Regions from separate parts of the Streptomyces sp. NPDC058637 genome, predicted to be linked through region 1. Evidence: predicted binding sites of a transcription regulator. Region 1 holds the regulator's gene; each other region holds the start of a gene.
What was found. The regulator HspR, encoded in region 1, represses chaperone genes until heat shock. The targets are predictions, from matches to a motif close to TTGAGNNNNNNNNNCTCAA.
Positions count from the first base shown of each region.

Region 2: the regulator HspR is predicted to act here: its motif matches at 1,701-1,719, upstream of dnaK (molecular chaperone DnaK).
Region 3: the regulator HspR is predicted to act here: its motif matches at 4,319-4,337, upstream of lon (endopeptidase La).

Region 1 covers NZ_JBHXRD010000047.1:41,619-51,335, reverse strand. The annotation lists gene dnaJ (molecular chaperone DnaJ) at 26-1,216, shown strand; gene ACFWVP_RS32375 (heat shock protein transcriptional repressor HspR) at 1,218-1,664, shown strand; gene ACFWVP_RS32370 (response regulator transcription factor) at 1,765-2,640, opposite strand; gene ACFWVP_RS32365 (helix-turn-helix transcriptional regulator) at 2,884-3,867, opposite strand; gene ACFWVP_RS32360 (5'-nucleotidase) at 4,020-4,289, shown strand; gene ACFWVP_RS32355 ((2Fe-2S)-binding protein) at 4,286-4,606, shown strand; gene ACFWVP_RS32350 (pyridoxamine 5'-phosphate oxidase family protein) at 4,707-5,108, opposite strand; gene clpB (ATP-dependent chaperone ClpB) at 5,246-7,846, shown strand; gene ACFWVP_RS32340 (MFS transporter) at 8,207-9,475, shown strand; gene ACFWVP_RS32335 (YbjN domain-containing protein) at 9,547-9,717, shown strand, end outside.
Region 2 covers NZ_JBHXRD010000006.1:17,107-26,823, forward strand. The annotation lists gene dnaK (molecular chaperone DnaK) at 1-1,626, opposite strand, end outside; gene ACFWVP_RS07515 (sugar transferase) at 1,934-2,629, shown strand; gene ACFWVP_RS07520 (heterodisulfide reductase-related iron-sulfur binding cluster) at 2,730-5,012, shown strand; gene ACFWVP_RS07525 (Yip1 family protein) at 5,233-6,162, shown strand; gene ACFWVP_RS07530 (phosphoribosyltransferase) at 6,249-6,749, opposite strand; gene dcd (dCTP deaminase) at 6,756-7,331, opposite strand; tRNA gene ACFWVP_RS07540 (tRNA-Gly) at 7,800-7,870, shown strand; gene ACFWVP_RS07545 (hypothetical protein) at 8,758-9,717, opposite strand, start outside.
Region 3 covers NZ_JBHXRD010000049.1:1,849-11,565, reverse strand. The annotation lists gene ACFWVP_RS32575 (lysozyme) at 7-849, shown strand; gene ACFWVP_RS32570 (polysaccharide deacetylase family protein) at 1,092-1,772, shown strand; gene lon (endopeptidase La) at 1,867-4,296, opposite strand; gene ACFWVP_RS32560 (spermidine synthase) at 4,641-5,324, shown strand; gene ACFWVP_RS32555 (response regulator transcription factor) at 5,555-6,292, shown strand; gene ACFWVP_RS32550 (ATP-binding protein) at 6,289-7,353, shown strand; gene ACFWVP_RS32545 (multifunctional oxoglutarate decarboxylase/oxoglutarate dehydrogenase thiamine pyrophosphate-binding subunit/dihydrolipoyllysine-residue succinyltransferase subunit) at 7,650-9,717, shown strand, end outside.

The DNA.
Region 1 (9,717 bases):
CTGTCGTCCGGAAGGAGGGACGTCGATGAGCACGAAGGACTTCGTCGAGAAGGACTACTACAAGGTCCTCGGCGTCCCCAAGGACGCCACCGACGCCGAGGTCAAGAAGGCGTACCGGAAGCTCGCACGCGAGTACCACCCGGACGCAAACAAGGGCGACGCGAAGGCGGAGGAGCGCTTCAAGGAGATCTCCGAGGCGAACGACATCCTCGGTGACCCCAAGAAGCGCAAGGAGTACGACGAGGCGCGCGCCCTCTTCGGCAACGGAGGCTTCCGGGCGGGTCCCGGCGGTGCGGGCGGCAACTTCAACTTCGACCTGGGCGACCTCTTCGGCGGTGCCCCGGGTGGCGGCCAGGGCGGCGGAGCCGGTGGCTTCGGCGCCGGTGGCGGCGGCCTGGGCGACGTCTTCGGAGGACTGTTCAACCGGGGCGGTACGGGCACCCGTGTCCAGCCGCGCCGCGGACAGGACATCGAGTCCGAGGTCACGCTCAGCTTCACCGAGGCGGTCGACGGCGCCACCGTCCCGCTGCGGATGTCCAGCCAGGCGCCCTGCAAGGCATGTTCGGGCACCGGCGACAAGAACGGCACCCCGAGGGTCTGCCCGACCTGCGTCGGCACCGGTCAGGTGTCGCGCGGCAGCGGCGGCGGGTTCTCGCTCACCGACCCGTGCGTGGACTGCAAGGGCCGGGGCCTGATCGCCCAGGACCCCTGCGAGGTCTGCAAGGGCAGCGGCCGGGCGAAGTCGGCCCGCACGATGCAGGTCCGGATCCCCGCAGGGGTGCTGGACGGTCAGCGGATCCGGCTGCGCGGCAAGGGCAGCCCGGGCGAGCGCGGCGGTCCCGCCGGCGACCTGTACGTCGTCGTCCACGTCGACGCCCACCCGGTGTTCGGCCGCAAGGGCGACAACCTCACGGTCACCGTGCCCGTCACCTTCACGGAGGCGGCGCTCGGCGGCGAGGTGAAGGTCCCCACGCTCGGCGGACCCCCGGTCACCCTGAAACTCCCGGCCGGCACCCCCAACGGGCGTACGATGCGGGCTCGCGGAAAGGGCGCCGTACGCAAGGACGGCACCCGGGGCGACCTCCTCGTGACCGTCGAGGTCGCCGTGCCCCAGGAACTCGGCGCGGATGCCCAGGAAGCGCTGGAGGCCTACCGGAAGGCGACCGCGGGGGAGGACCCGCGGGCGGAGCTGTTCCAGGCTGCGAAGGGAGCTTGAGATGGACGGCCGTCGACGCAATCCGTACCAGCTGACCGATGAATCACCGGTGTACGTGATCTCGATCGCGGCCCAGCTCTCCGGCCTGCACCCGCAGACACTGCGCCAGTACGACCGCCTCGGCCTGGTCTCGCCCGACCGCACGGCCGGGCGCGGCAGGCGCTACTCGGCCCGCGACATCGAACTGCTCCGCACGGTGCAGCAGTTGTCGCAGGACGAGGGCATCAACCTGGCGGGCATCAAGCGCATCATCGAGCTGGAGAACCAGGTCGCCGCGCTCCAGCAGCGTGTCGCCGAGCTCTCGGCGGCGGTGGACGGCGCGGCCGTGGCCATGCAGCAGCGCGAAGCCCAGGTGCACGCCTCCTACCGGCGGGACCTGGTGCCGTACCAGGACGTGCAGCAGACCAGTGCCCTGGTCGTCTGGCGGCCCAAGAGGCCGACGGACTGAGCTCTTCCGGGAAGGCGGGATCACCGTTCGCGGGGATCCTGCCTTCTTCCGTGTCCGGGCAGGTGCGCGGGACGGTTGCCCGGTCCCGAGGGGCCGTTCGTCAGGGTTCCAGCCCCGGGGTGGCCGCCCGGCGGGGCGGTGTGCCGTCCGGTTCCGCGATCCCCGACCGGACGATGAGCGCCCCCAGCTGGGTGCGGCTGTGCGCGTCGAGCGTCTGCATCAGCTTGGAGATGTGCGAGCGGCAGGTGCGGACGCTGATCCCGAGCTCGCGGGCGACCACGTCGTCGACGTGGCCCTCGACCAGGAGCCGGGCGATGCTCTGCTGGACGCTCGTGACAGGGGCTCCGGGGGTGGCGGAGGGCAGGTGCTCGCTGTAGGGCGTGGCCTGGGCCCAGAGGACCTCGTAGACCCGGGTGAGGTAGCGGACCAGCGCCGGGTGCCGGACCTCCAGGGCGACCTCGTCACCGGGCGCGGCGGGCACGTACGCCACCGTGCGGTCGAAGATGATGAGGCGGTCGACGGTCTGCTCGATGGTCCTTACCTGGAGCCGGCCGCTCGGCATCTGCCCCAGGTAGTCCCTGAGCCGCGGGCTGTAGCGCGCGGGGTGCTGGTACAGGTGCCGGAGCCGGGCGCCTCCCGCGATCGCGGTACGGCCGTTGCGCAGGGCCTGCTGCATGTGGTGCTCCAGGCGGTTGCCGCCCGGCTGCGCGGTCAGCACCTCGTGCCTGGCCCGCGCGGACGCCTCCTGGAGGGCCGCGATGATCAGCGGCCGTCCCTCCAGCACGGTGATGGCGAGATTGGGATCCTCGCTGGCTACCGTCGCCAGGGGGGCCAGCGCCCCGGCGAGGGCGGCGCTCAGCCGTATCCGCTCGTCTATCTCGCGGGTGATGGGCTGCAGCAGATGGGCCAGCGCGGCCGACGGCGGGACGGGAGACACATAGGTGTCGTCCGCCGGGTCGGGATGGACGAGGGCCATGTCGAGCAGGCACGGGGCGGCGGCCAGCCGGGTGCGAGGGATACGTCCCGCACGCAGCGCCTCCTCGTAGAGGCGTACGGCCGGTTCGCAGAGCTCTCGGTTCCCGTGCGAATGAGACTGTTCTGCCTCATCGGTGACGATTTGGGACCCCCCGCTTTCTGCACTGCAACAAGATGACGGTGGCGGAAGCCTAGCCGCGGGGGGAGGCTGGTCGTACCGGTCGAGCGCCTCGCCCGGGGGCGGTCAGGTGTCCTGGTCCAGGATTCCCGACCGGGCGATCAGATAGCCGAGTTGGGCGCGACTGTTGCTTCCGAGAGCTGCGGCGATCTTCGCCACATGGGCTCGGCAGGTCCGGACATTCATGCCGAGACGCCGGGCGATGGAGTCGTCGACATGACCGTCCACGAGGAGTTGTGCAATGGAGCGCTGAACGCCGCTGATTCCCAGGGGCGTCGGTGTGTATTTCACTTCTTCCAGAAGTGGCTCGGCGCGTGTCCAGAGCTGCTCGAATACCTTGGCGAGATATTCGACCAGGCCCGGATGGCGAAGTTCCAGGGCGACTTGGCGGTCATCCTGGGCGGGTATGAATGCGACCGTGCGATCGAAGATGATAAGCCGTTCGATGAGTTCTTCGAGCGTCCTGATCTCCACGTGATTACTCGCGATGCGTTCGGCATATGCGAGCGTGCTGGGGCTGTGGCGCACGGTGTGCTGGTACAGGGTGCGGATGCTCACGCCCCGGTGCACCACGGACAGGCCGCGTTCGAGCGATTTGCCCAGACGGTCCTCGCTCCTGCCGCCGCCGGGCTGGACCGTGAGGACCTCGGTGCGGCACTCTGCCGTGGCGAGGTCGAGCGCGGCGTTGATCCGGGTCTCCCCCTCCAGCACGGTGATGGCGTGCGTGGTCGGAGGTCCCTGGGCACTGATGTCCATGAACGGTTCGAAGCACTCGGTCAGTTCCACCGAGTGCCGTCGGCGCTCCTGGATCTCGCGCTCGATGGGGTGGAGATGCTGTGCGAGCGCGGCCGAAGGCGGAACGGGACGGAGCCACTCGGCGTCGTCCGGATCGGGATGCAGGAGCGCGAACTCCATCAGGCACGGCGCCGGAACCACTTCGGCGCGAGCGATACGGCCGAGACGCAGTGCGCTGGCGTAAAGGAGCCCCCCGGCCTCGCACAGTTCGGTGATCCCGTGAGGATGTGTCGGCTTTGTGCTACTTGTGGTCATATCTCCACCCCCCAGGTTCCTGAACATACAGGAACATGATGCATCGACTCAGTGGTGTTCGAGTGCCCTGGTGAGACATCGTCTTAAGTGCGGGGGAGAAGAATCCACAAGTGAGGACGAAGCCGACTATGTATAAGCGAATGCTTCGCTCGGTGCTTGCCGCCTCGTTCGTCGCGGCCCTGGGGCTGGGGTTGGGCGGAGGTGACATCGGCTGGAGCAGTGAAGCCGCTGCGTCGGGTGACATCGGCTGGAACGCGCCCGCCGGCGTCACGGGTGACATCGGCTGGGCCGCTCCGCTCGACGACATCGGCTGGCGCGCACAGTCGGGTGACATCGGTTGGAACACGCAGTCCGGTGACATCGGCTGGAACAAGCAGGCCGGTGACATCGGCTGGTCCGCTCCGACCAGCACGGTCGCATGACCACCCCTCCGGACGACCGAACCTTCCGGCGGGAGATGGCCACGGCCTACAGGTCAGGGTGGCACTTCATCGATCTGCTCACGGCACTGACCCGCCAGGGCGATTCGTTGATGGTCACCCTGTTCGGGGAGCCGATAGTCGTCGTGATGGAGACGGACGACGACGTCCGCGCCTATCGCTGTCTTCGCCGGCCCCGCGGGGCCCCGCAGCCGGTCCGCTGCGCTGTCCGGTACGGCATGATTTTCGTCAATCTCGATCAGCGGGACCACGAGCTGTTCGAACAAGAAGCCATCTCCGCCACCCCCCGCAGTGCCTGAACGGTTCCCCCGTCGTTCCAGATCGTTCAGGCACTTCCCCCACACAGCGGCGCCATCGTGACCTGAACACGATGGCGCCGTTGTGCTGCCCGGACGCGGGTCAGCCCCTGCCGAGCGCCCGGTCCACGGCGATCTCGATGACGACCCTTTCGGGGTTGTGCGCCGGAGTGCGTTCGTACCGCTCCGCGTAGCGGCGTACCGCGTCCGCCACCTGTTCCGCCTCCGTCCGTACGACCGCGCGGCCCTCCAGGGTCGCCCAGCGGCGCCCCTGCATCTGGCACACCGCGACCCGTGCGCCCTCCGGACCGGCCGCCAGGACGTGGGCGACCTTCCTGCTCCCGCCGCTGGTGATGACGCGGGCGAGCCGGGTCTCCGGGTCGTACGTCACGCCGACCGGCACCACGTGCGGAGTGCCGTCCGGGCGGAGCGTGGTCAGGGTGCACACATGGCGCTCCCGCCAGAAGGCGAGGTACTCGGGGCCGGGGTCGCGTACGTCAGGCATGGGATCAGCCTAGAGAGGGGACTCGCTCCGCGTGTGCGGAGGTGCCTGTTCAGGCTTGAGTGGAATAGACTCAACTTTGTACCCGTTGTTCGAGTCATAGTTCCGTGAAGCACCAGCACGAGGAGGAGACAGAGCCCGTGGACGCCGAGCTGACCAACAGGAGCCGGGACGCCCTCAACGCGGCCACCAGCAGGGCCGTCAAGGACGGACACCCCGATCTGACCCCCGGGCATCTGCTGCTCGCACTGCTCGAGGGCGAGGACAACGCCAACATCGTCGACCTGCTGGCCGCGGTCGACGCCGACCAGGCGGCCGTGCGCGCCGGGACCGAACGGCTCCTCGGCACGCTGCCCAGCGTCACCGGATCGACCGTCGCGCCGCCCCAGCCCGACCGTGAGCTGCTCGCCGTCGTCTCCGACGCCGCACAGCGTGCGAAGGAGCTCGGCGACGACTACCTCTCCACCGAGCACCTGCTGATCGCCCTCGCGGCGAAGGGCGGCCGTGCCGGTGAGATCCTCGACGGGCAGGGAGCCGGCGCGAAAAAGCTGCTGGACGCATTCGAGAAGAGCAGGGGAGGGCGCCGGGTGACCACTCCCGACCCCGAGGGCCAGTACAAGGCCCTGGAGAAGTTCGGCACCGACTTCACGGCCGCCGCGCGCGAGGGCAAGCTGGACCCGGTGATCGGCCGCGACCAGGAGATCCGCCGCGTCGTCCAGGTGCTGTCACGCCGTACGAAGAACAATCCCGTGCTCATCGGTGAGCCCGGCGTCGGCAAGACGGCCGTCGTCGAAGGGCTCGCCCAGCGCATCGTCAAGGGTGACGTCCCGGAGTCCCTGAGGAACAAGCGGCTCGTCTCCCTGGACCTCGGCGCGATGGTCGCGGGCGCCAAGTACCGCGGTGAGTTCGAGGAGCGCCTCAAGACCGTCCTCTCCGAGATCAAGGAGAGCGGCGGCCAGATCATCACCTTCATCGACGAGCTGCACACGGTCGTCGGCGCGGGCGCCGGCGGCGACTCCGCGATGGACGCGGGCAACATGCTCAAGCCGATGCTCGCCCGCGGTGAGCTCCGCATGGTCGGCGCCACCACCCTGGACGAGTACCGCGAGCGCATCGAGAAGGATCCCGCGCTGGAGCGCCGCTTCCAGCAGGTCCTGGTCGCCGAACCGTCCGTCGAGGACACCATCGCGATCCTGCGCGGACTCAAGGGCCGCTACGAGGCCCACCACAAGGTCCAGATCGCCGACTCCTCGCTGGTGGCCGCCGCGACCCTCTCCGACCGCTACATCACCTCCCGCTTCCTCCCCGACAAGGCCATCGACCTGGTCGACGAGGCGGCCTCCCGGCTGCGTATGGAGATCGACTCCTCCCCCCTGGAGATCGACGAGCTCCAGCGCGCCGTCGACCGGCTGCACATGGAGGAGCTGGCCCTCAGGAACGAGACGGACGAGGGCTCCAAGCAGCGCCTGGAGAAGATCCGCCGCGACCTCGCCGACAAGGAGGAGGAGCTGCGCGGCCTCACCGCCCGCTGGGAGAAGGAGAAGCAGGGCCTCAACCGCGTAGGCGAGCTCAAGGAGCGCCTCGACGAGCTGCGCGGTCAGGCCGAACGAGCCCAGCGTGACGGGGACTTCGACACCGCGTCCAAGCTGCTGTACGGGGAGATCCCGGGCCTGGAACGCGAGCTGGCCGAAGCGGCCGAGGCCGAGCAGGAGGCCGCCGGGGACACCATGGTCAAGGAGGAGGTCGGCCCGGACGACATCGCCGACGTCGTCGGCGCGTGGACCGGCATCCCGGCCGGACGCCTCCTGGAGGGCGAGACCCAGAAGCTCCTGCGCATGGAGTCCGAGCTGGGCAGGCGCCTGATCGGCCAGTCCGAGGCCGTACGAGCCGTGTCCGACGCGGTGCGCCGCACCCGTGCCGGGATCGCCGACCCCGACCGCCCCACCGGCTCGTTCCTCTTCCTCGGCCCGACCGGTGTCGGCAAGACCGAGCTGGCCAAGGCCCTCGCGGACTTCCTGTTCGACGACGAGCGGGCCATGGTCCGCATCGACATGAGCGAGTACGGCGAGAAGCACAGCGTCGCCCGCCTCGTCGGTGCGCCGCCCGGCTACGTCGGCTACGAGGAGGGCGGCCAGCTCACGGAGGCGGTCCGCCGCCGCCCGTACAGCGTCGTCCTGCTGGACGAGGTCGAGAAGGCCCACCCCGAGGTCTTCGACGTCCTGCTCCAGGTGCTCGACGACGGCCGGCTCACCGACGGGCAGGGCCGGACGGTGGACTTCCGCAACACCATCCTGATCCTCACGTCGAACCTGGGCAGCCAGTTCCTGGTCGACCCCCTCGTCGAGCCCGAGGTCAAGAAGGAGCAGGTGCTGAAGACCGTACGGACGTCGTTCAAGCCGGAGTTCCTCAACCGGCTCGACGACCTGGTCGTCTTCTCCGCCCTGTCCGGCGGCGAGCTCGCCCACATCGCCGGCCTCCAGGTGGGCCGGCTGGCCGACCGGCTGGCCGACCGGCGGATCACCCTCGACGTGACCCCCGAGGCCCTGGCCTGGCTGGCCGAGGAGGGCAACGACCCGGCGTACGGCGCCCGGCCGCTGCGCCGGCTCATCCAGACGGCGATCGGCGACCGGCTCGCGAAGGAGATCCTCGCGGGCGAGGTCAAGGACGGCGACACGGTCCGGGTGGACCGAGGCGGGGACGGTCTCGTCGTCGGGACGGAGTCCCCCGTCAAGACCCTGTAGGCCGTCGACGTGCCCCCGGCCGGGACCGAGACGGTCCCGGCCGGGGGCACACGTGTGCCGGAAGTCGGCGCATTGATGGATGCATCAGGCATCCATCGACTGCGAGATCATTCGATCCGTCTCCACGGGACCGCCCGCGAAATTGAGCCGAAAATTTACATTCCATGGCTGAATGGCAGATGCCGGGCGGTCTGTGCGTTGTTATTTGTATCTGGACGGTACATATCGTCACCCTCGACCGCAGTGGATCAACTGTGATGCGGGTACCGAGGTTTCCGCGCAATATCAGGACACTCCGGACCGCCATTACTGTTCCACGAGTGAGGTCTGGGGGAATTCGTCAGCCGGTAAGGTACGCGCATGACGGAACGTAAACCTGGCGAGATAAGCGCGGAGTCGAATGATTGCAAAAGCGACAGCCTAATTCGCCTCAGCGAATTTCGTACTCTGTGGGCCGCTTTCGCGCAGTCGGTCCTGGGGGACCAGCTGGCGCGGGTGGCGCTGTCGCTGCTGGTCTTCGAACGCACCGAGTCGGCCGGCTGGACCGCGGCGACCTACGCCCTGACGAGCCTGCCCGCCCTGCTGTCCGGGGTGCTCCTGACCGGGCTGGCGGACCGTTTCCCCCGCCGCACGGTCATGATCGGCTGCGACCTGGTGCGTGCCGTCCTCGTCGGGCTGATGGCTCTGCCCGGTACACCGTTGCCGCTGCTGGCCGGACTGCTGGTGCTCGCGCAGCTCGCCGAGGCCCCGTTCGGCGCCTCGCAGGGGGCCCTGATGCCGGCCGTACTGGGTGAGCGCCTGTACGAGCGCGGGCAGCGGGTCATCATGATCACGCACCAGGCCGGACAGCTGGTCGGCTTCGCACTCGGCGGCGTCCTCGTCGTATGGCTCGGCAGTCACGTCTCCCTGGGACTGAACGCCGCGACGTTCCTGATCTCCGCCGTCCTGATCCGCCTGGGCGTGAAGGCGCGTCCCGTGGACACGAGCGCCGACGCGCGGCCGAAGCGGATGCACACCCAGATCAAGAGCGCTGCGGCACTGATCTGGGCGGACCCCCGGCTGCGTTCGCTGGTCGCGCTCGGCTGGCTGGCGGGGTTCATCGTGCTGCCCGAGGGTCTCGCCGCCCCCTTCGCGGAGGAGGTCGGCGCGAGCGCCGCCTCGGTGGGGCTCCTGCTCGCCGCGCACCCCGCGGGCATGGTCCTGGGCGCCGCGATCCTGGGGCGGGCCTCCGTCGGCGACGAGCGGCGCCGTCGGCTGCTCGGGCCGCTGGCGGTGGGGGCGAACGTTCCGCTGCTCGTCTACTGGGCGGGCCCCGGGGTGGGAGTCGCCCTGCTGGTGCTCCTGGTGTCGGGCATCTGCTCGGCCTACCAGATCACCGCCGGAGCCACCTTCGTGCTGCTCACCCCGGCCGACCAGCGCGGTCAGGCGCTGGGACTCGCCCGGTCGGGACTGACCGCCATGCAGGGGATCGGAGTCGCGGCGGGCGGTCTCGCCGCCCAGCTGTCCGGGTCCTCGGCCCTGACGATCGGCGGTGCGGGGCTCGTCGGAACGCTCTGCGCGATCATGGCCGCGGTTTCCTGGGCGCGGGCCAGGCAGACGGGTGCCGGGACGATTCCCCTGAGGGCGTAGGACTACTGGCCGCCGATCGCGGCTAGGGTCGATGGCAGGAAACCACGAGCGATCCACAGGAGTACCCAGCGATGTCTATCGACCCGTCCTCGATTCCCAACTTCGGGGGCCAGCCCGAGCCGCAGGCGGCAGGACCCGAGGGGCCCGTTGTCCCTGACCAGGACCTCGTCAAGCAGCTTCTCGAGCAGATGGAGCTGAAGTACGTCGTCGACGACGAGGGTGACCTCGCCGCGCCGTGGGAA
Region 2 (9,717 bases), on a different contig from region 1:
CTCGGTGAGCGCGGTCTCCACCTCCGCCTTCACGTCGCCGGGGACCTTGTCCTCGTTGTCCTTGAGGAACTTCTCCGTCTGGTAGACGAGCTGCTCGCCCTGGTTGCGCGACTCGGCGGCCTCGCGGCGGCGGTGGTCCTCGTCCGCGTACTGCTCGGCCTCTTCACGCATCCGGTTGACCTCGTCCTTCGGCAGCGAGGAGCCACCGGTGACGGTCATCTTCTGCTCCTTGCCGGTGCCGAGGTCCTTGGCGGCGACGTGCATGATGCCGTTGGCGTCGATGTCGAACGCGACCTCGATCTGCGGCACGCCACGCGGGGCCGGCGGCAGGCCGGTGAGCTCGAACATCCCGAGCTTCTTGTTGTACGCCGCGATCTCGCGCTCGCCCTGGTAGACCTGGATCTGCACGGACGGCTGGTTGTCCTCGGCCGTCGTGAAGATCTCGGAACGCTTGGTCGGGATCGTCGTGTTGCGCTCGATGAGCTTGGTCATGATCCCTCCCTTGGTCTCGATACCGAGGGACAGCGGGGTCACGTCGAGGAGCAGGACGTCCTTGACCTCGCCCTTGAGGACACCGGCCTGGAGCGAGGCGCCGATGGCGACGACCTCGTCCGGGTTCACACCCTTGTTGGCGTCCTGGCCGCCCGTGAGCTCCTTGACGAGCTCGGCGACGGCCGGCATGCGGGTCGAGCCACCGACGAGAACGACGTGGTCGATCTCGGAGAGCTGGATGCCCGCGTCCTTGACGACGTTGTGGAACGGCGTCTTGCAGCGCTCCAGCAGGTCGGCGGTCAGCTGCTGGAACTGCGAGCGCGTGAGCTTCTCGTCCAGGTGCAGCGGGCCCTCGGCCGACGCCGTGATGTACGGGAGGTTGATCGTGGTCTCGGTCGAGGACGAGAGCTCGATCTTCGCCTTCTCCGCGGCCTCGCGGAGACGCTGGAGAGCCATCTTGTCCTTGGACAGGTCCACGCCGTGCCCGTTGGCGAACTGCTTCACCAGGTAGTCGACGACGCGCTGGTCCCAGTCGTCACCACCGAGGTGGTTGTCACCGTTGGTGGCCTTCACCTCGACGACGCCGTCGCCGATCTCCAGGAGGGACACGTCGAAGGTGCCGCCACCGAGGTCGAAGACGAGGATCGTCTGGTCGTCCTTGTCGAGCCCGTACGCCAGCGCGGCGGCCGTCGGCTCGTTGACGATGCGCAGGACGTTGAGGCCCGCGATCTCACCGGCCTCCTTCGTCGCCTGACGCTCGGAGTCGTTGAAGTACGCCGGGACGGTGATCACCGCGTCGGCGACCTTCTCGCCCAGGTACGCCTCGGCGTCGCGCTTCAGCTTCTGCAGGATGAAGGCGCTCATCTGCTGCGGGTTGAAGTTCTTGCCGTCGAGCTCGATCTTCCAGTCGGTGCCCATGTGGCGCTTGACCGAACGGATCGTCCTGTCGACGTTCGTCACTGCCTGGCGCTTGGCGACCTCGCCGACGAGCACCTCGCCGTTCTTGGCGAAGGCGACGACGGACGGCGTGGTCCTGGCGCCTTCGGCGTTGGTGATGACGGTGGGCTCGCCGCCTTCGAGAACGCTGACGACGGAGTTAGTCGTGCCCAGGTCGATGCCGACCGCACGTGCCATTTCGATTCCTCCAACTGACTACTTGAGTGGATCTGACTCAAGGATGCATGACACTCGTCCCGGAGTCAAAGGACTTGAGCCATATCGACTCAATTAAAGTGCTCACATATGCTCTGAGCTGGCCGTTTATACGGCTCCTACACGCAAGGGACGGCGTCACGCTGACGCAACACCCGCGACACCCCGCACTTCCGTCGCGCCACGCACCCCCGCCCCACCATCGCACCGTGGGATCGTTCTGTCACAAAATGCAGCGAGCCGGTCATAACGGCACGAATCAGATCCCGACCGATCCCGGGCAGGTGCGATGCAGAACGCGAAGCGGACCGCGGTACGTAGGACGACGCACCCCACCACGACCACAGCGGCACGGGCGGCGGCACGAACGGCATCACGGGCGGCGGCACGCGCCGCCCGCAGGGTCACCACGCGTCCGGCCGGCATGACGGTCAAGCGGAGCCTGGACCTGGCACTCGGTTCCGTTCTGCTGCTCCTGGCCGCCCCCGCGCTCACCCTCGCCGCACTGGCCCTGGCGCTCCGGGCGGGCCGCCGCCCCGGAGGCGTACTGAGCCGGGAACTCCGGACGGGCCTGGGCGGCCACACCTTCGAGCTGCGCTCGCTGCGCACCCGGCGACTGCGGCTCGACCTGCTGTCCCGCCTGCCGCACGTCGTACGGGGACAGCTCTCGCTGGTCGGGCCGGCCCCGCTGGCGCCCGACGACCCGGAGGTCTGCGGGCCCGGCGCCGGCCGCTGGCGGCGGGAGCTGCGCCCCGGCCTGACCGGTCTGGCGCAGGTGCGCGCCCGCTCCGGAATGCCCTGGGACGAACCCGCCCTGCTCGACGCGCACTACGCGGAGCATCATGGGACGGGTCTCGACCTGGCGATCCTCGCGCGGTCCGTACACATCCCACTGCGTACGGCGGTGCTCGGACTCGTCCGCCCGGGAAAGGCTCACCTGAGCGACACAGATCACCGCCTGCCCGGCTACAGCGTGACGGAATAAGTGGATAGTGTCAGCACAGACTGATTAAGTTACTGCTTAGTAATCGCTTGTACGTGTGTACGTGCTGGATCCCACCCTCGCAGGCCCGAGGAGCCCCCAAATGCAACTCGCCGCGATCATCGTGTCGCTGGTGCTGACTGTGGTCGGCGTTGCGCTCATCGCCCGAGCCGTCGCGCAGATCTACCGGTTCGTCCGTATCGGACAGCCGGTCCCGGCAGGCAGCCGCACCGACGACCCCAAGCAGCGCACGATCACCCTGGCCAAGGAGTTCCTCGGCCACACCCGGATGAACCGGTGGGGAATCGTCGGCTTCGCCCACTGGTTCGTCGCGATCGGCTTCCTGACCCTGCCGCCGACGCTGCTCCAGGCGTACGGACAGCTTTTCCAGGCCGACTGGGTGCTGCCGATCGTCGGTGGCTGGCTGCCGTTCGAGATGTACATCGAGTTCATCGGCATCATGACCGTGCTCGGTATCGTCACGCTGATGGCCATCCGGCTGCTGAACCTGCCCTCGCGGGCCGGCCGCAAGTCGCGCTTCGCCGGCTCGATCGCCTGGCAGGCGTACTTCGTCGAGTACATCATCCTGATCATCGGGCTGGCCATCCTGGCCCTGCGCGGTCTCGAAGGCGCGATCCACCACGTCGACGGCTACGAGGCCTCGTACTTCGTCTCGTACCCCCTGGTGCTCGCCTTCGAGGGACTGGACGTCGGTACGCTCCAGAACCTCATCTACCTCACCGCGATGATCAAGATCGGCACCTCGCTGATCTGGATGATCACGGTCTCGCTCAACACCAACATGGGTGTCGCCTGGCACCGCTTCCTCGGTTTCCCGAACATCTGGTTCAAGCGGAACGCCGACGGCGAGGTCGCGCTCGGCGCGCTCCAGCCGATGACCAGCGGTGGGCAGGAGATCGACTGGGAGGACCCCGCCGAGGACGCCGTGTTCGGTGTGTCCCAGGTCGAGCAGTTCTCCTGGAAGGGCATCCTCGACTTCTCCACCTGCACCGAGTGCGGGCGCTGCCAGTCGCAGTGCCCCGCCTGGAACACCGGTAAGCCGCTCTCCCCCAAGCTGCTGATCATGTCGCTGCGCGAGCACGCGCACGCCAAGGCCCCCTACCTCCTGGCCGGCGGCGGCAAGGACATGGAAGGCAACGAGCAGGCTTCGGCGGAACAGCTCAAGGACGTTCCCGCGGCCGCCCTCGCTGAGGCCGAGCGGCCTCTCGTCGGCACGGCCGAGGAGAACGGTGTCATCGACCCGGACGTCCTGTGGTCGTGCACGACCTGCGGTGCGTGTGTGGAGCAGTGCCCGGTCGACATCGAGCACATCGACCACATCGTCGACATGCGCCGCTACCAGGTGATGATCGAGTCCGCGTTCCCGTCCGAGGCGGGCACGATGCTCAAGAACCTGGAGAAGAAGGGCAACCCCTGGGGGCTCGCCAAGAAGCAGCGGGTCGAGTGGACCAAGGAGGTCGACTTCGAGGTCCCGATCGTCGGCAAGGACATCGAGGACCTCAGCGAGATCGACTACCTGTACTGGGTCGGCTGCGCGGGCGCCCTGGAGGACCGGGCGAAGAAGACGACGAAGGCCTTCGCGGAGCTCCTGCACATCGCGGGCGTGAAGTTCGCGATCATGGGCGGCGACGAGAAGTGCACGGGTGACTCCGCCCGCCGTCTGGGCAACGAGCCGCTGTTCCAGCAGCTCGGCCAGGAGAACGTCGCGATGCTGAACATGGCGTTCGGCGAGTCCGCCCCGGGCGAGGAAGGGGCCGACGACTCGACGAAGAAGGCCAAGGCGACGAAGAAGATCGTCGCGACCTGCCCGCACTGCTTCAACACCATCGCGAACGAGTACCCGCAGCTCGGCGGCGAGTACGAGGTCATCCACCACACGCAGCTGCTCCAGCACCTGGTGGACGAGGGCAAGCTGATCCCGGTGACGCCGGTCGAGGGTCTGATCACCTACCACGACCCCTGCTACCTGGGCCGTCACAACAAGATCTACACGCCCCCGCGCGAGATCATCGCGAAGGTCCCGGGTCTGCGGAACGAGGAGATGCACCGCCACAAGGAGCGCGGCTTCTGCTGCGGCGCCGGCGGTGCCCGGATGTGGATGGAGGAGCGGATCGGCAAGCGCGTCAACAACGAGCGCGTCGACGAAGCCCTCTCCCTCAACCCCGACATCGTCTCCACCGCCTGCCCGTTCTGCCTCGTCATGCTGACCGACTCGGTCAACGGCAAGAAGAACGACGGCCAGGCCAAGGAGTCGATCCAGGTGGTCGACGTCTCGCAGCTCCTCCTGGAGTCCGTGAAGACGCCCGCCGACCCCGCGGACGACGCGGCGACTGCGGACCGGCCCGAACCCGAGCCCGTGAAGTAACACGCGCTCCCACCGACGGAAGCGGCCGGACCTGCCTCGGGGGCAGGACCGGCCGCTTCCGTCGGTCCTGCGGCCGGTGCGCGGGGTGCGGCTGCCTCCTGCCCGGACCCCCGGCAGACCCCTCGGGGTTCCCCTAATGGATGTCACAGCTAGGCCGCAAAGGCGCCCGTGTTCCCCCGGCGCCCCCACCACACCCGCACGGACCAGGTACGTTCGATACGTGGCTGGATTCAGGATCGGACGCGGCCGGGACAACCGCACACCGCAGCAACACCCGCAGCAGCAACAGCCGTACGGCACGCAGGCGTCACCGCCGCCGCACGGCGGGCCGTCGTGGCCGCCCACGGGCGGCAGCGGCGCACCGTACGGAGGCCCTCAGGGCGCCCCGTACGGCGGCGGGCGGCGCGGCAACGGACAGGGACACGGAGGGAACGGACACGGGGGCGGGCACGATGAGCCGGAGTACTTCGGCGATCCGTACCACCAGCCCCCGCAACAGGACCCCTACGCCAACGCCCCGGGTCACACCCAGGCGTTCAGCATCAACGACGACCCGTACGCCGACGGGAACACCTACCAGGCCGGCCAGGCACCCGCCCAGCCCACGGGCCCGCGGCTGCACTGGAAGCAGCTGCTGAGCGGTGTCGTGCTGCGACCGGGGCCGACGTTCTGGCAGATGCGCGACTACCCCGTCTGGGGCCCCGCGCTCGTCGTCACGTTCGTCTACGGGCTGCTCGCGCTCTTCGGCTTCGACCAGGCCCGCGACGAGGCGATCCACGCGGAGGTCTCCACGGCCGCCCCGTACGTGATCATCACGGGCATCGGCTTCGTACTCGGCGGCCTGGTCCTCGGCGCCGTCACGCACACGCTGGCCCGCCAGCTGGGCGGCACGGGCTCCTGGCAGCCGACCGTGGGCCTGTCCATGCTGATCATGTCGATCACGGACGCCCCCCGCCTGCTCTTCGCACTGTTCCTGGGCGGCGAGAACTCCCTGGTGCAGATCCTCGGCTGGATCACCTGGCTGGCCGCCGGAGCGCTGTTCACGTCCATGGTGAGCAAGTCGCACGACCTGCCCTGGCCGAAGGCGCTGGGCGCCTCCGCGATCCAGCTGATCGCGCTGCTCTCGATCATCAAGCTCGGCACGATCTGACCCGACCGGACACCAGGAAGGGCCCGGCGCCTCCCGGCACCGGGCCCTTCCTGGTGTCCTGGCCCGTACTCACCCGTCCAGGGCTCCTACGAGTCGAGGACCTGCCCCGTACGCCGCACGACGGGCTTGTCGACGCTCCAGGGGAAGTTGATCCACCGGTCGGTCTTCTTCCACACGTACTCGCAGCTCACGAGCGACTGCGGCTTCTCGTAGATGACCGCGCTGCGCACCTCGGCGACGTGGTCGACGCAGAAGTCCCGCACCAGCTTCAGCGTCTTGCCGGTGTCCGCCACGTCGTCGGCGATGAGGACCTTCTTCCGTGTGAAGTCGATCGCGTTCGGAACCGGCGCCAGCATGACGGGCATGTCCAGCGTGGTGCCGACCCCGGTGTAGAACTCGACGTTCACGAGGTGGATGTTCTTGCAGTCCAGCGCGTACGCCAGACCGCCCGCGACGAAGACCCCGCCCCGCGCGATGCTCAGCACGACGTCGGGCTCGTACCCGTCGTCGGCGACCGCCTGGGCAAGCTCCCGCACGGCGAGCCCGAAGGCCTCGTACGTCAGATTCTCCCGCGCCTCACCAGCCATGCCGCATCACACCTGCGTCCGGTGGAAGTTCATGTACGAACGCGAGGCGGTCGGCCCCCGCTGCCCCTGGTAGCGGGACCCGTAGCGCTCGGAGCCGTACGGGAACTCCGACGGCGAGGTCAGCCGGAACATGCACAGCTGGCCGATCTTCATACCCGGCCAGAGCTTTATCGGCAGCGTCGCCAGATTCGACAGCTCCAGCGTCACGTGGCCCGAGAACCCGGGGTCGATGAACCCGGCCGTCGAGTGCGTCACCAGCCCGAGCCGGCCGAGCGAGCTCTTCCCCTCCAGCCGCGAGGCGAGGTCGTCGGGGAGCGAGATGACCTCGTACGTCGACGCCAGCACGAACTCACCGGGGTGGAGGATGAACGCCTCGTCGCCCTCCGGTTCGACCGTGCGCGTCAGGTCCACCTGCTCGACCGCGGGATCGATATGCGGATAGCGGTGGTTCTCGAACACCCTGAAGTAGCGGTCGAGCCGCACATCGATGCTCGAGGGCTGCACCATCGAGGCGTCGAAGGGGTCAATGCGAACCCGCCCGGCGTCGATCTCGGCCCGGAGGTCCTTATCTGAGAGAAGCACGCACCGAGGATACGCAGAACGCGCGAGCCCGCCCCAACCGGACCGCCCCGCGCGCCTGCCCTGCCACCTGCTACCGCCGCTCGCCCCCCACCGGAACGGCCTGCCGCAACCGGGCACAGCGCGGACAGCGGAGAAGCCGCCCGGGACCGATCCGGTCGGACCCGAGCTGCTGCATCGGGAACGACGAGGTAGCAAAAACGTGCCCTGCGGCACAGCGGACGACGGTGCGCTCCATCGACTCCATCAAGTCCCTTCCCCAACCAAGCCTTGGACGAGACCGCCACATTAGGGGATGAACAGGACGCCACTCCACGCGGCACTCCGCCCACCCACGCTACGCCCCCAACTCCCCGCACCCGCACCCGCGTCCACTCCCCGAAACGCGGCACAGACCCCGCGGCGAGCGTGCCGGGGGCCTGCCATGGGGTAGAGTGTGCGACGATGCACCGCCGATCACCGGCGCGCTTCGCGGGTGTAGTTTAATGGTAGAACATGAGCTTCCCAAGCTCAGAGCGCGAGTTCGATTCTCGTCACCCGCTCTTCCACGAACTCCCAGGTCATCGACCTGGGGGTTCGTCGTTGTCTAGACCTCTCACGACCTGCCGTGCCCTCCACGTGCCCTATCTCCCGGAAATACCCAGCCCGGAGGGCACGCGGCGCACCACCCCGCACCACCTCGGGCGGCACCCGCGTCCGACAGTGGGACGCATGGTCCGTGATCCGGGCCACTTGCCCGCCTCCCGGCACGCTCACTGCTGCGGGAAAAGCCAAGACTCTCCCCATTGGGCAGAGGGACGTCGCTGGTATCAGGAAACGCCCCACAGGCAGCGGGACCAGTGGGTAGCGTTTGACCACATGACTGGTGCCGCACCCGCGGGGGCGGAGCTTCTGACGTGCCTGAATCGTCTGGAGTTACGTTTCGATTCCGCCGCATCTCTTGTCGCATCGGACGCCCACCACGACCCCGCGACACTGGAATGGGCTGCCGTGCCGTTCTGCCTCTGTAGGAGCCGGACGACGAGGAGGCCCGGGCAGACAACACCCACCTACTCGGCCAGGGCATGTCGCTGGCCCAGGCGTTTCAGGGCCAGCGACAGGAGTTGCCGATCATCTCCATGTCCGGGCCCAAAAAGCAGCCTCACTTCCTCCGCGCCACCGACGCCGAAGCGCCCTACAGCCACGCGTACGGACTGCGTTAGTTAGCCCGTAATCTCCGCTGACTCTCAGGGAATCGATGCCGTGACGCCCGGAGCTACTGCTGCCAGACCGTCCATATGCGGAGTCGCTCAAGCCTCGGTGGTTCAAGCAAGGCTCTCAGCGCCAATTTGAGCCAGGCTGCGGCCGTGTTGTTGACGGACCAGGTGGGGGCCCGGTCCAGCAGCCAAGCTGGCGAATCGCGGAGGAACTGCCATGCGGGCCGTACCTCTCACTTACGGTCGGCGCCTCGGAAGATGTCGACCAGGTCTGTAGCGTTGTACCGGTGGTTGAAGAATAGGGCGACGGCCGCGATAGCGGCGATCCCTTGGAGTGATCCTGTGACGGATTCCGGCAGGCCGAGCTTGGGGGCGCCGAACAGGATGAGGAGAAACACGGCGACGGCGCCGGCCACGCGGAGCGCGGTCCGGTCGGTCACCGGTTCGATCTCGTCGACATCGTCCAGGAGCTGTCCGGTGCGGCCTTCCGCGTATCGCTCGGCGATGGTGAGCAGCATCTCGGTGAGGTCCCTCAACGCCATGCCCGGGTCTTCGTCGGTGTACTGGCGTTCCTCGGCCCGGCGCAGCGCGCCCACGACCTTCGCGGCGTGGGTCTTGAGTTCACGACGGTGGGGCGGCTTGGGCTTGCCGTGGCGGACCTTCCAGGCCCGTCGTATGACACTTTCGACGCCGCGCACCGAGACTCGCTGGGCGTCCAGAGGGGACCGTTCACCCATCTCCTGATGGGCTCGGGCGGCGCCAGTGGCGTAGCTGAGGATCACTGCGACCGGCCGGTGCTGCTGCTCGTCATGGTTGTCGACGGCTGGGGCGAACACGACACCGAGGCCGGAGCGCAGCGACGGCGGCTCCTTCTTCCTGTGGGCTACCCCGAAGGCGGCGAGGATTGCGGGAAGTATCCGGCGAGCCAGGTCGATCACGACGTATACGAGCATCAGGAACACGAGCGTGGTGGCCGTGTCCCAGGGCTTTTCCCACGGCTGGCCCCACAGCTTCTGTAGGCGGTGTACCAGATCCTCCGCCTGGTCCACGAAGAACAGGACCGCGTCCCTGGTCCCGGCGTAGAGGCTGGCGAGAGGGTCGAGGCCGCTGTACGCCCCTTCCTCTTCCTGCGGGTTCGCGTTCGGTGGGGGCAGCGGTCGGCGGAAGACCTCGGAGACCTCCACCGCGTACGA
Region 3 (9,717 bases), on a different contig from region 1:
ACGAACATGCCCGTGCACAGATCCGGAACCGCATCCGCCCGCCGTCGTCGCCTCGCCGCCGCGGGAACACTGCTGACCTCGCTCCTCCTCCTGCTCGCACTGCCCGGCACGGCCACGGCCGCCGAAGCGTCCGCGATCCCCGAACGCGGTACGGCCAGGATGGGCCAGGGCGTCGCCGCGCACGACGGACAGCGCGGCGGCACCCCCATCGGCACGGCCGCCGTCCAGACCGAGGGCGTGGACGTCAGCGGCCACCAGGGCAACGTCGCCTGGTCGACCCTGTGGAACAGCGGCGTGAAGTGGGCCTACGTCAAGGCCACCGAGGGGACGTACTACAAGAACACCTACTTCACGCAGCAGTACAACGGCTCCTACAACGTCGGCATGATCCGTGGCACGTACCACTTCGCCACCCCGGACACCACGAGCGGCGCCACCCAGGCCAACTACTTCGTGGACAACGGGGGCGGCTGGTCCAGGGACGGCAGGACGCTGCCCGGGGTGCTCGACATCGAGTGGAATCCGTACGGCGCCCAGTGCTACGGCAAGACCCAGTCCCAGATGGTCTCGTGGATCCGGGACTTCGTGAACACCTACAAGGCGCGCACCGGGCGCGACCCGGTGATCTACACCGCGACCAGCTGGTGGAAGGACTGCACGGGCAACAACGCCGGCTTCGGCGCCACCAACCCCCTGTGGGTGGCGCGCTACAACACCACGGTCGGCGAACTCCCGGCCGGCTGGAGCTACTACACGATGTGGCAGTACACGTCGTCCGGCCCCACGGTCGGCGACCACAACCGCTTCAACGGCGCCCTCGACCGCGTACAGGCGCTCGCGAACGGCTGATCCGCCCCCGACGTACGACCGAGCCCCGGTGACGAGCCCCAGGTCACCGGGGCTCGGCGCTGCCCCGCGACCCACTATGCACGATGCGTATACGCGCTATGTATAGTCACATCGTCCCGCACCGCCGGTGTGCGGCCGGCCATGAGGAGTGACCTGCTGTGCCCAGGAAGACGACGCGATTCGGTGCGGGGTTGACCGCGGCTCTGGTGACCGTGCTCACGCTGACGCTGAGCGGCTGTTCGATGGACACGACGGCGCCGGCGACAGCACGCGGCGACGCGGCCCCGGACGCCGAGGGGACGTTCGGCCCGGTCGACTGCCGCAAGGCGAAGTGCATCGCGCTGACCTTCGACGCCGGTCCCGCCGAGGACACCCCGCGCCTCCTGGACATCCTCAAGGAGAAGAAGGTTCCGGCCACGTTCTTCCTGCTGGGCAGGAACCACGTGCTGAAACACCCCGACACCGTGCGCCGCATCGCGGACGAGGGCCACGAGGTCGCCAACCACACGTGGACGCACGAGATCCTGACGGACAGGAAGCCCGACGAGATACGCGCCGAGCTGGAGAAGACCCAGCTGGCGATCGAGGAGATCACGGGGAGGAAGCCGCGGCTGATGCGTCCGCCGCAGGGCCGCACCGACGACACCGTCTCCGGGATCTGCAAGGAGCTCGGGCTGTCGCAGATCCTCTGGAGCGCGACCGCCAAGGACTACTCCACGAACGACTCCGCACTGATCAGGAAGCGGATACTCGACCAGGCCGGCAAGGACGGGGTGATCCTGCTGCACGACATCTACAAGGGCACCGTCCCCGCCGTGCCGGGCATCATCGACACACTGAAGGAGCGCGGCTACACCTTCGTGACCGTGCCGCAGCTGATGGCCCCCGCGGAGCCCGAGCCCGGCACCGTCTACCGCCCCTGACCCGCCGCACGCGCAACGGCCCGCCTTCCGGGGGGGAAGGCGGGCCGTCCGTACCGGCCGTCGGCGTGCTGCCGCGCCCGTCACAGCGCGGCGCCTACGCGGCGGCCGGGATCCTGTCCCCGGCCCTGGCTGTGGCCGGGGCGAGGGCGATCTCCAGGACCTGGCGGACATCGGTCACCGGGTGGACCTCCAGGGTGTCGAGGACCTCGGCGGGGACGTCGTCCAGGTCGGCCTCGTTCCTCTTGGGGATCACCACTGTGGTGATGCCGGCCCGGTGCGCTGCCAGCAGCTTCTGCTTCAGGCCGCCGATCGGCAGCACGCGTCCGGTCAGCGACACCTCACCGGTCATCGCCACGTCCGTACGGACGAGCCGCCCGGAGAGCAGCGAGGCCAGAGCCGTCGTCATGGTGATACCGGCACTCGGACCGTCCTTGGGCACGGCGCCCGCCGGGAAGTGGATGTGCGCGCCGCGGTCCTTCAGGTCCGCGACCGGCAGCTCCAGTTCCGCCCCGTGCGACCGCAGGAAGCTGAGCGCGATCTGGGCCGACTCCTTCATCACGTCGCCGAGCTGGCCGGTGAGGGTCAGTCCGGACGCCCCGGTCTCCGGGTCGGCCAGCGACGCCTCCACGAACAGCACGTCGCCGCCCGCCCCGGTCACCGCGAGGCCGGTCGCCACGCCCGGCACCGCCGTACGGCGCTCGGCCGGGTCCTGGGCGGACTCGGGGACGTGGTGGGGGCGTCCGACGAGCTCCCGCAGGTCCGCGTCGGTCACCGTGAACGGGAGCTCACGGTCGCCCAGCTCGTGCTGGGCCGCGACCTTGCGGAGCAGCCGGGCGACGGCCCGCTCCAGATTCCGTACGCCGGCCTCCCTCGTGTACTCGCCGGCCAGCTTGCGCAGCGCCGACTCGTCGAGGTCCACCTCGTCCTTCTCCAGACCGGCCCGCTCCAGCTGGCGCGGGAGCAGGTGGTCGCGGGCGATGACGACCTTCTCGTCCTCGGTGTAGCCGTCCAGCCGGACCAGCTCCATGCGGTCGAGCAGGGCCTCCGGGATGGCTTCGAGCACGTTAGCCGTGGCCAGGAACACCACATCGCTGAGGTCGAGTTCGACCTCCAGGTAGTGGTCCCGGAACGTGTGGTTCTGCGCCGGGTCGAGCACTTCGAGCAGGGCGGCGGCCGGGTCGCCCCGGAAGTCCGAGCCGACCTTGTCGATCTCGTCGAGCAGGACGACCGGGTTCATCGAACCGGCCTCCTTGACGGCGCGGACGATACGTCCGGGGAGCGCCCCGACGTACGTGCGCCGGTGGCCGCGGATCTCCGCCTCGTCCCGCACCCCGCCGAGCGCCACCCGGACGAACTTGCGGCCCATGGCATGGGCGACGGACTCGCCGAGCGAGGTCTTGCCCACGCCGGGCGGTCCGACCAGGGCCAGCACGGCACCGCCGCGCCGGCCTCCGACCACGCCCAGTCCGCGGTCCGCACGCCGCTTGCGCACCGCGAGGTACTCGGTGATGCGCTCCTTCACGTCCCGCAGGCCGGCGTGTTCGGCGTCGAGGATCTCCCGCGCGCCCTTGATGTCGTACGCGTCCTCGGTCCGCTCGTTCCACGGGAGTTCGAGGACGGTGTCCAGCCAGGTGCGGATCCAGGAGCCCTCGGGGCTCTGGTCGGAGGAGCGCTCCAGCTTGTCGACCTCCTTGAGCGCGGCCTCACGGACGTGGTCGGGAAGGCCGGCGGCCTCGACGCGCGCCCGGTAGTCGTCGGACTCGTCCTCCGGGTCGCCGTTGAGTTCGGAGAGCTCCTTGCGTACGGCGTCGAGCTGGCGCCGCAGCAGGAATTCGCGCTGCTGCTTGTCGACGCCCTCCTGGACGTCCTTGGCGATGGACTCGGCGACGTCCTGCTCGGCGAGGTGCTCGCCGAGCCACTGGACGGCGAGCTTCAGGCGGGCGACCGCGTCCGCGGTCTCCAGGAGCTGCACCTTCTGCGCGGTGGTGAGGAAGGGCGAGTAGCCGGAGTTGTCGGCGAGCGCCGAGATGTCCTCGATCTGCTGCACCCGGTCGACGACCTGCCAGGCGCCGCGCTTCTTCAGCCAGCTGGTGGCGAGCGCCTTGTACTCCTTGGCGAGCTCGGCGGCGGAGCCGGGCAGGGGGTCGGGCAGGGACACGTCGATCCTGGTGCCCTCGACCCACAGGGCGTTCCCCGGGCCGCTCGTCCCGGCACCGATCCGCACCCGGTCACGGGCCCGGATGAGGGCACCCGGGTCGCCGTCCGAGAGCCGGCCGACCTGCTCGACGGTGCCCAGGACGCCGGTCCCGGTGTAGTTCCCGTCGATACGAGGCACGAGCAGCACCTCGGGCTTGCCGCCGCCAGGGCGTGCGACGGCCTGCGCGGCCTCGACGGCGGCGCGCACCTCGGCGTCCGACAGGTCGAGCGGCACCACCATTCCGGGCAGCACCACCTCGTCGTCGAGCGGCAGCACAGGCAGGTCGACCGGCGTGAACGCCTGGGACACGGTGGACTCAGCAGTCATGATCTCCCCTTCGGCAAGCAAGTTGAGTTACATGGACTCAATGCTAAGGAGCCGCCAAATGTTCCCCATGCCGCGTTCGCTCTGAGCGATCACGCGCGTCGTGCGGCGCTCCGTACGACTGCCTCTACGGCAGCGCCGCGCAGGGCACCTCCATTCCCGGAGGCACCATCCGGTTACGCCGCACGCCCCGCCCCACCTCCGGCCGCCCCCGTCGCCCGCCCGCACTCGTCGCGGCCGTGGCTCCAGGGGGTGACCCTGAGGGAAATCGCTGGTCCCGGTGGGCCGCGTCCGGGGAGGATGGACCGGATCAGGACCGCCGCCGACCGGAGACCGGAGACCTCGCCATGCCCACCGCGGACACCCACCGCCCCGTGACCCTCGACCGGCGCGAAGGCCCCTTCGGCGAGGTCGTCCTGCGGGAACGCGGCGACGACTTCGAGATCATCGCCAACGGCTGCTTCCTGATGGACACCTCCGACGGCCGCTCCGAGCGGCTGCTGATCGACGCCGCACTCGCCGCCCTGCCGCCCGGCCGGCCCCGCCCGGCCCTGCTCATCGGCGGGCTCGGCGTCGGGTTCTCGCTCGTCCGCGCGGCCGAGGAGCGGCGCTGGGGCGCCATCGCCGTCGTCGAGCGGGAACAGGCCATCGTGGACTGGCACCTGGAGGGCCCGCTCGGCCGGATCTCCGCCGCGGCCCTCGCCGATCCGCGGACCGAGATCCTCCGTACGGACCTCGTCGAGCACCTCGGAACGACCACGGAGCGTTACGACGCACTGTGCCTGGACATCGACAACGGACCCGGCTGGACCGTCACCGAGGACAACGGAAGCCTCTACTCGCCCACCGGTCTGGCGGCCTGCCACGCGCGTCTGGCCCCCGGCGGAGTCCTCGCCGTCTGGTCCGCGCAGCCCTCCGCGGTCTTCGACGAAGCACTGCGGAATGCCGGATTCCACGCGGTACGGACCGAAGAAGTAGCGGTTGCCCGAGGTGTTCCCGACGTGGTCCATCTCGCACTCCGGGGTCACTGAACCCCCACCCGGTATGCGCACCCCCGGCGGACCACGGGCCAAGTGGCACAAGGCCGACGATCCGCCGCTCGCGCGGGGGTAACAGTTCGCGCCGGACAACACCCTGCGTAGCCGGGAGCCGTCCTCTGCCTTTACGCTGCTGAGCGGCACAAGGGATCACGACGACATCCACAAGCGATAACCGTGCCTCCGGGGGAGTGGCCTCCGCGAGAACGGGCAGGGGCGGGGCGATGGAACAGACACACACCACCCACAGCGGCGTCGCTGCCACCCCCGGGGCTCAGCGCCGGGTTCTGGTGGTAGAGGACGACGCGACGATCGTCGACGCCATTTCCGCCCGGCTGCGAGCCGAGGGCTTCCTGGTGCAGACAGCACTGGACGGCCCCGCGGCCGTGGACGCGGCCGAGGCCTGGCAGCCCGACCTGATGGTGCTCGACATCATGCTTCCCGGCTTCGACGGCCTGGAGGTCTGCCGCCGCGTGCAGGCCCAGCGCCCCGTGCCGGTGCTGATGCTCACCGCACGCGACGACGAGACCGACATGCTGGTCGGGCTCGGGGTCGGCGCCGACGACTACATGACCAAGCCGTTCTCCATGCGTGAGCTGGCGGCGCGGGTGCACGTCCTGCTGCGCCGGGTCGAGCGGGCCGCGCTGGCCGCCGTGACCCCGCGCAGCGGGATCCTGCGTCTCGGCGAGCTGGAGATCGACCACGCGCAGCGCCGGGTCCGGGTGCGCGCCGACGACGTCCACCTGACGCCGACGGAGTTCGACCTGCTGGTCTGCCTGGCCAACACACCCCGGGCGGTGCTCTCCCGTGAGCAGCTGCTGGCCGAGGTCTGGGACTGGGCGGACGCCTCCGGGACCCGTACGGTCGACAGCCACATCAAGGCGCTGCGCCGGAAGATCGGCGCCGAGCGGATCCGTACGGTCCACGGCGTCGGTTACGCCCTGGAGACTCCCGCGCCATGACGCGGCCCGGCTCCGGACTGCGGCCCTTCTCGATCAAGGCCAAGCTGGGCACGCTCGTCGTGATCTCCGTGTTCATCACGACCGGACTGCTGATCGTCGCCCTGCGGACCCGGACGGAATTCCGGTTCATCACGGTCTTCTCCGTCATCGCCACGCTGCTGATCACCCAGTTCGTGGCGCACGGCCTGACCGCGCCGCTGGACGAGATGCGGGCGGTGGCCCGGTCCATCTCGCACGGCGACTACACGAGGCGGGTGAGCGGCGCCGGGCGGCGCGACGAGCTCGGCGACCTCGCGCAGACGATCAACCGCATGGCGGACGACCTGGAGGCGGAGGACCGGCACCGCAAGGAGCTGGTGGCCAATGTCTCCCACGAGTTGCGCACGCCCATCGCCGCGCTCAGAGCCGTGCTGGAGAACGTGGTCGACGGGGTGTCCGCAGCCGATCCCGAGACCATGCGCACGGCCCTGAAACAGACCGAGCGCCTGGGCAGACTCGTGGAGACCCTGCTGGAGCTCTCCCGGCTGGACAACGGAGTGGTGACGCTCAAGGCGCGCCGCTTCGAGGTGTGGCCGTACCTCTCGGGCGTACTGAAGGAGGCCAATCTCGCGGCCTCGCGGCGCCGGCTCTCGTCGGGCTCCGGGAACCACTCGCGTACGGACGTCCATCTGCACCTGGACGTGTCGCCGCCCGAGCTGACGGCGCACGCGGACGCGGAACGGCTGCACCAGGTGGTCGCCAACCTCATCGACAACGCGGTCAAGCACAGCCCGCCCCACGGCCGGGTCACGGTGCTCGCGCGGCGCGGGCCCCATCCCGAGTCGCTGGAGCTGGAGATCGCCGACGAGGGGCCCGGCATCCCGGAGGCGGAGCGCCACCGGGTCTTCGAGCGCTTCAACCGCGGGCAGGCGCCCTATCCGCACGGCCCGGGCAGTGACGGCGGTACGGGACTGGGGCTGGCCATCGCCCGCTGGGCGGTGGATCTACACGGCGGTCATATCGGTGTGGCCGAATCCGCCCGGGGCTGCCGCATCCGAGTCACCCTTCCCGGGGACTCTTGACTTGCGCGGTTGACCCGGAGTTCGAAAGCCGCAGCGTCACCCTGTGCGTGCGGACGGTCACATTCTACGTCGCGGCCGGGAAAGAGATACGGTCCAGGTGGGTCGTAGCACCGGCCCCGCGTACCCGAAGTGCAGCGGAACCCCGCTTGTTTCCCGCCATTTCATGCACCGAAACCCGGTTTCCGATGTGATGTGCACGACGAAGACCGGCCCGGCCTGCACGTAACGGCTGGGGAGGCGTAGCCTTGATTTCCGCTGTCCATCACCTTGTGAAGCGGAAGAGGGCGGTTCACGCCGTGTCGTCTCAGTCCCCCAGTAACTCGAGCATCTCGACCGATCAAGAAGTCGGCTCCGGGTCCAACCCCGCCGCCGCTTTCGGCCCCAACGAGTGGCTTGTCGACGAGATCTACCAGCAGTACCTCCAGGACCCCAATTCGGTCGATCGCGCCTGGTGGGACTTCTTCGCCGACTACAAGCCGGGTACCTCCGGCACGGCGGACAAGCCCGTCCCCACAGTTGCGGAAGCGGTGACCCCGGCCCCGGCCGCCGCCGCTCCGAGCACCGTCAGCACCGCCCCGGCGCCGGCCCAGCCCGCCACGCCGCCACCGGCGCCCGCGGCCGTCGCTCCGGCGAAGGCAGCGGCTCCGGCCGAACCGGCGAAGGCAGCGGCCCCGGCCCAGGCCGCACCGGCGAAGGCGGCGGCCCAGGCCGCACCGGCCGAACCGGCGAAGGCGGCGGCCCCGGCCGCCCCCGCGAAGGCAGCCCCGGCAGCCGCCGAGGCCCAGGCTCCGGCCGACGCCCCGGCCGGCCCGGAGTACGTGACGCTGCGCGGCCCTTCGGCCGCCGTCGCCAAGAACATGAACGCCTCGCTGGAGCTGCCGACGGCCACGTCCGTCCGCGCCGTTCCCGTGAAGCTGCTGTTCGACAACCGCATCGTCATCAACAACCACCTGAAGCGCGCCCGCGGCGGGAAGATCTCCTTCACGCACCTCATCGGGTACGCGATGGTGCAGGCCCTCAAGGCCATGCCGTCGATGAACTACTCCTTCGCGGTCAGGGACGGCAAGCCGACCCTGGTCAAGCCGGAGCACATCAACCTCGGCCTGGCCATCGACCTGGTGAAGCCGAACGGCGACCGCCAGCTGGTCGTCGCGGCCATCAAGAAGGCCGAGACGCTCAACTTCTTCGAGTTCTGGCAGGCCTACGAGGACATCGTCCGCCGTGCCCGTGTCGGCAAGCTCGGCATGGACGACTTCGCCGGGGTCACCGCCTCGCTGACCAACCCCGGCGGCATCGGCACCGTCCACTCGGTGCCCCGCCTGATGCCCGGACAGGGCCTCATCATGGGCGTCGGCGCGATGGACTACCCGGCCGAGTTCCAGGGCACCTCGCAGGACACCCTGAACAAGCTGGGCATCTCGAAGGTCATGACCCTGACCTCGACGTACGACCACCGGGTCATCCAGGGTGCCGCGTCCGGCGAGTTCCTGCGCGTCCTGGCCCAGCTCCTGCTCGGCGAGAACGAGTTCTACGACGAGATCTTCAAGGCGCTGCGCATCCCCTACGAGCCGGTCCGCTGGCTCAAGGACATCGACGCCTCGCACGACGACGACGTCACCAAGGCCGCACGGGTCTTCGAGCTGATCCACTCCTACCGGGTCCGCGGCCACGTCATGGCCGACACCGACCCGCTGGAGTACCGCCAGCGCAAGCACCCCGACCTGGACATCACCGAGCACGGCCTCACCCTGTGGGACCTGGAGCGCGACTTCGCGGTCGGCGGTTTCGCCGGCAAGACGATGATGAAGCTCCGCGACATCCTCGGTGTGCTGCGTGAGTCGTACTGCCGCACCACCGGCATCGAGTTCATGCACATCCAGGAGCCGAAGGAGCGCAAGTGGCTCCAGGACCGGGTCGAGCGTCCGCGCCCGGCTCCGGAGCGCGAGGAGCAGCTGCGGGTCCTGCGCCGCCTCAACGCCGCCGAGGCGTTCGAGACGTTCCTGCAGACCAAGTACGTCGGCCAGAAGCGGTTCTCGCTGGAGGGCGGCGAGTCCGTCATCCCGCTGCTCGACGCGGTCATCGACTCCGCCGCCGAGGCCCGCCTCGACGAGGTCGTCATCGGCATGGCCCACCGCGGCCGGCTGAACGTCCTGGCGAACATCGTCGGCAAGTCGTACGCGCAGATCTTCCGGGAGTTCGAGGGCAACCTCGACCCGCGGTCGATGCACGGCTCCGGTGACGTCAAGTACCACCTGGGCGCCGAGGGCACCTTCACCGGTCTGGACGGTGAGCAGATCAAGGTCTCGCTGGCCGCCAACCCCTCGCACCTGGAGGCGGTCGACCCGGTCCTGGAGGGCATCGCCC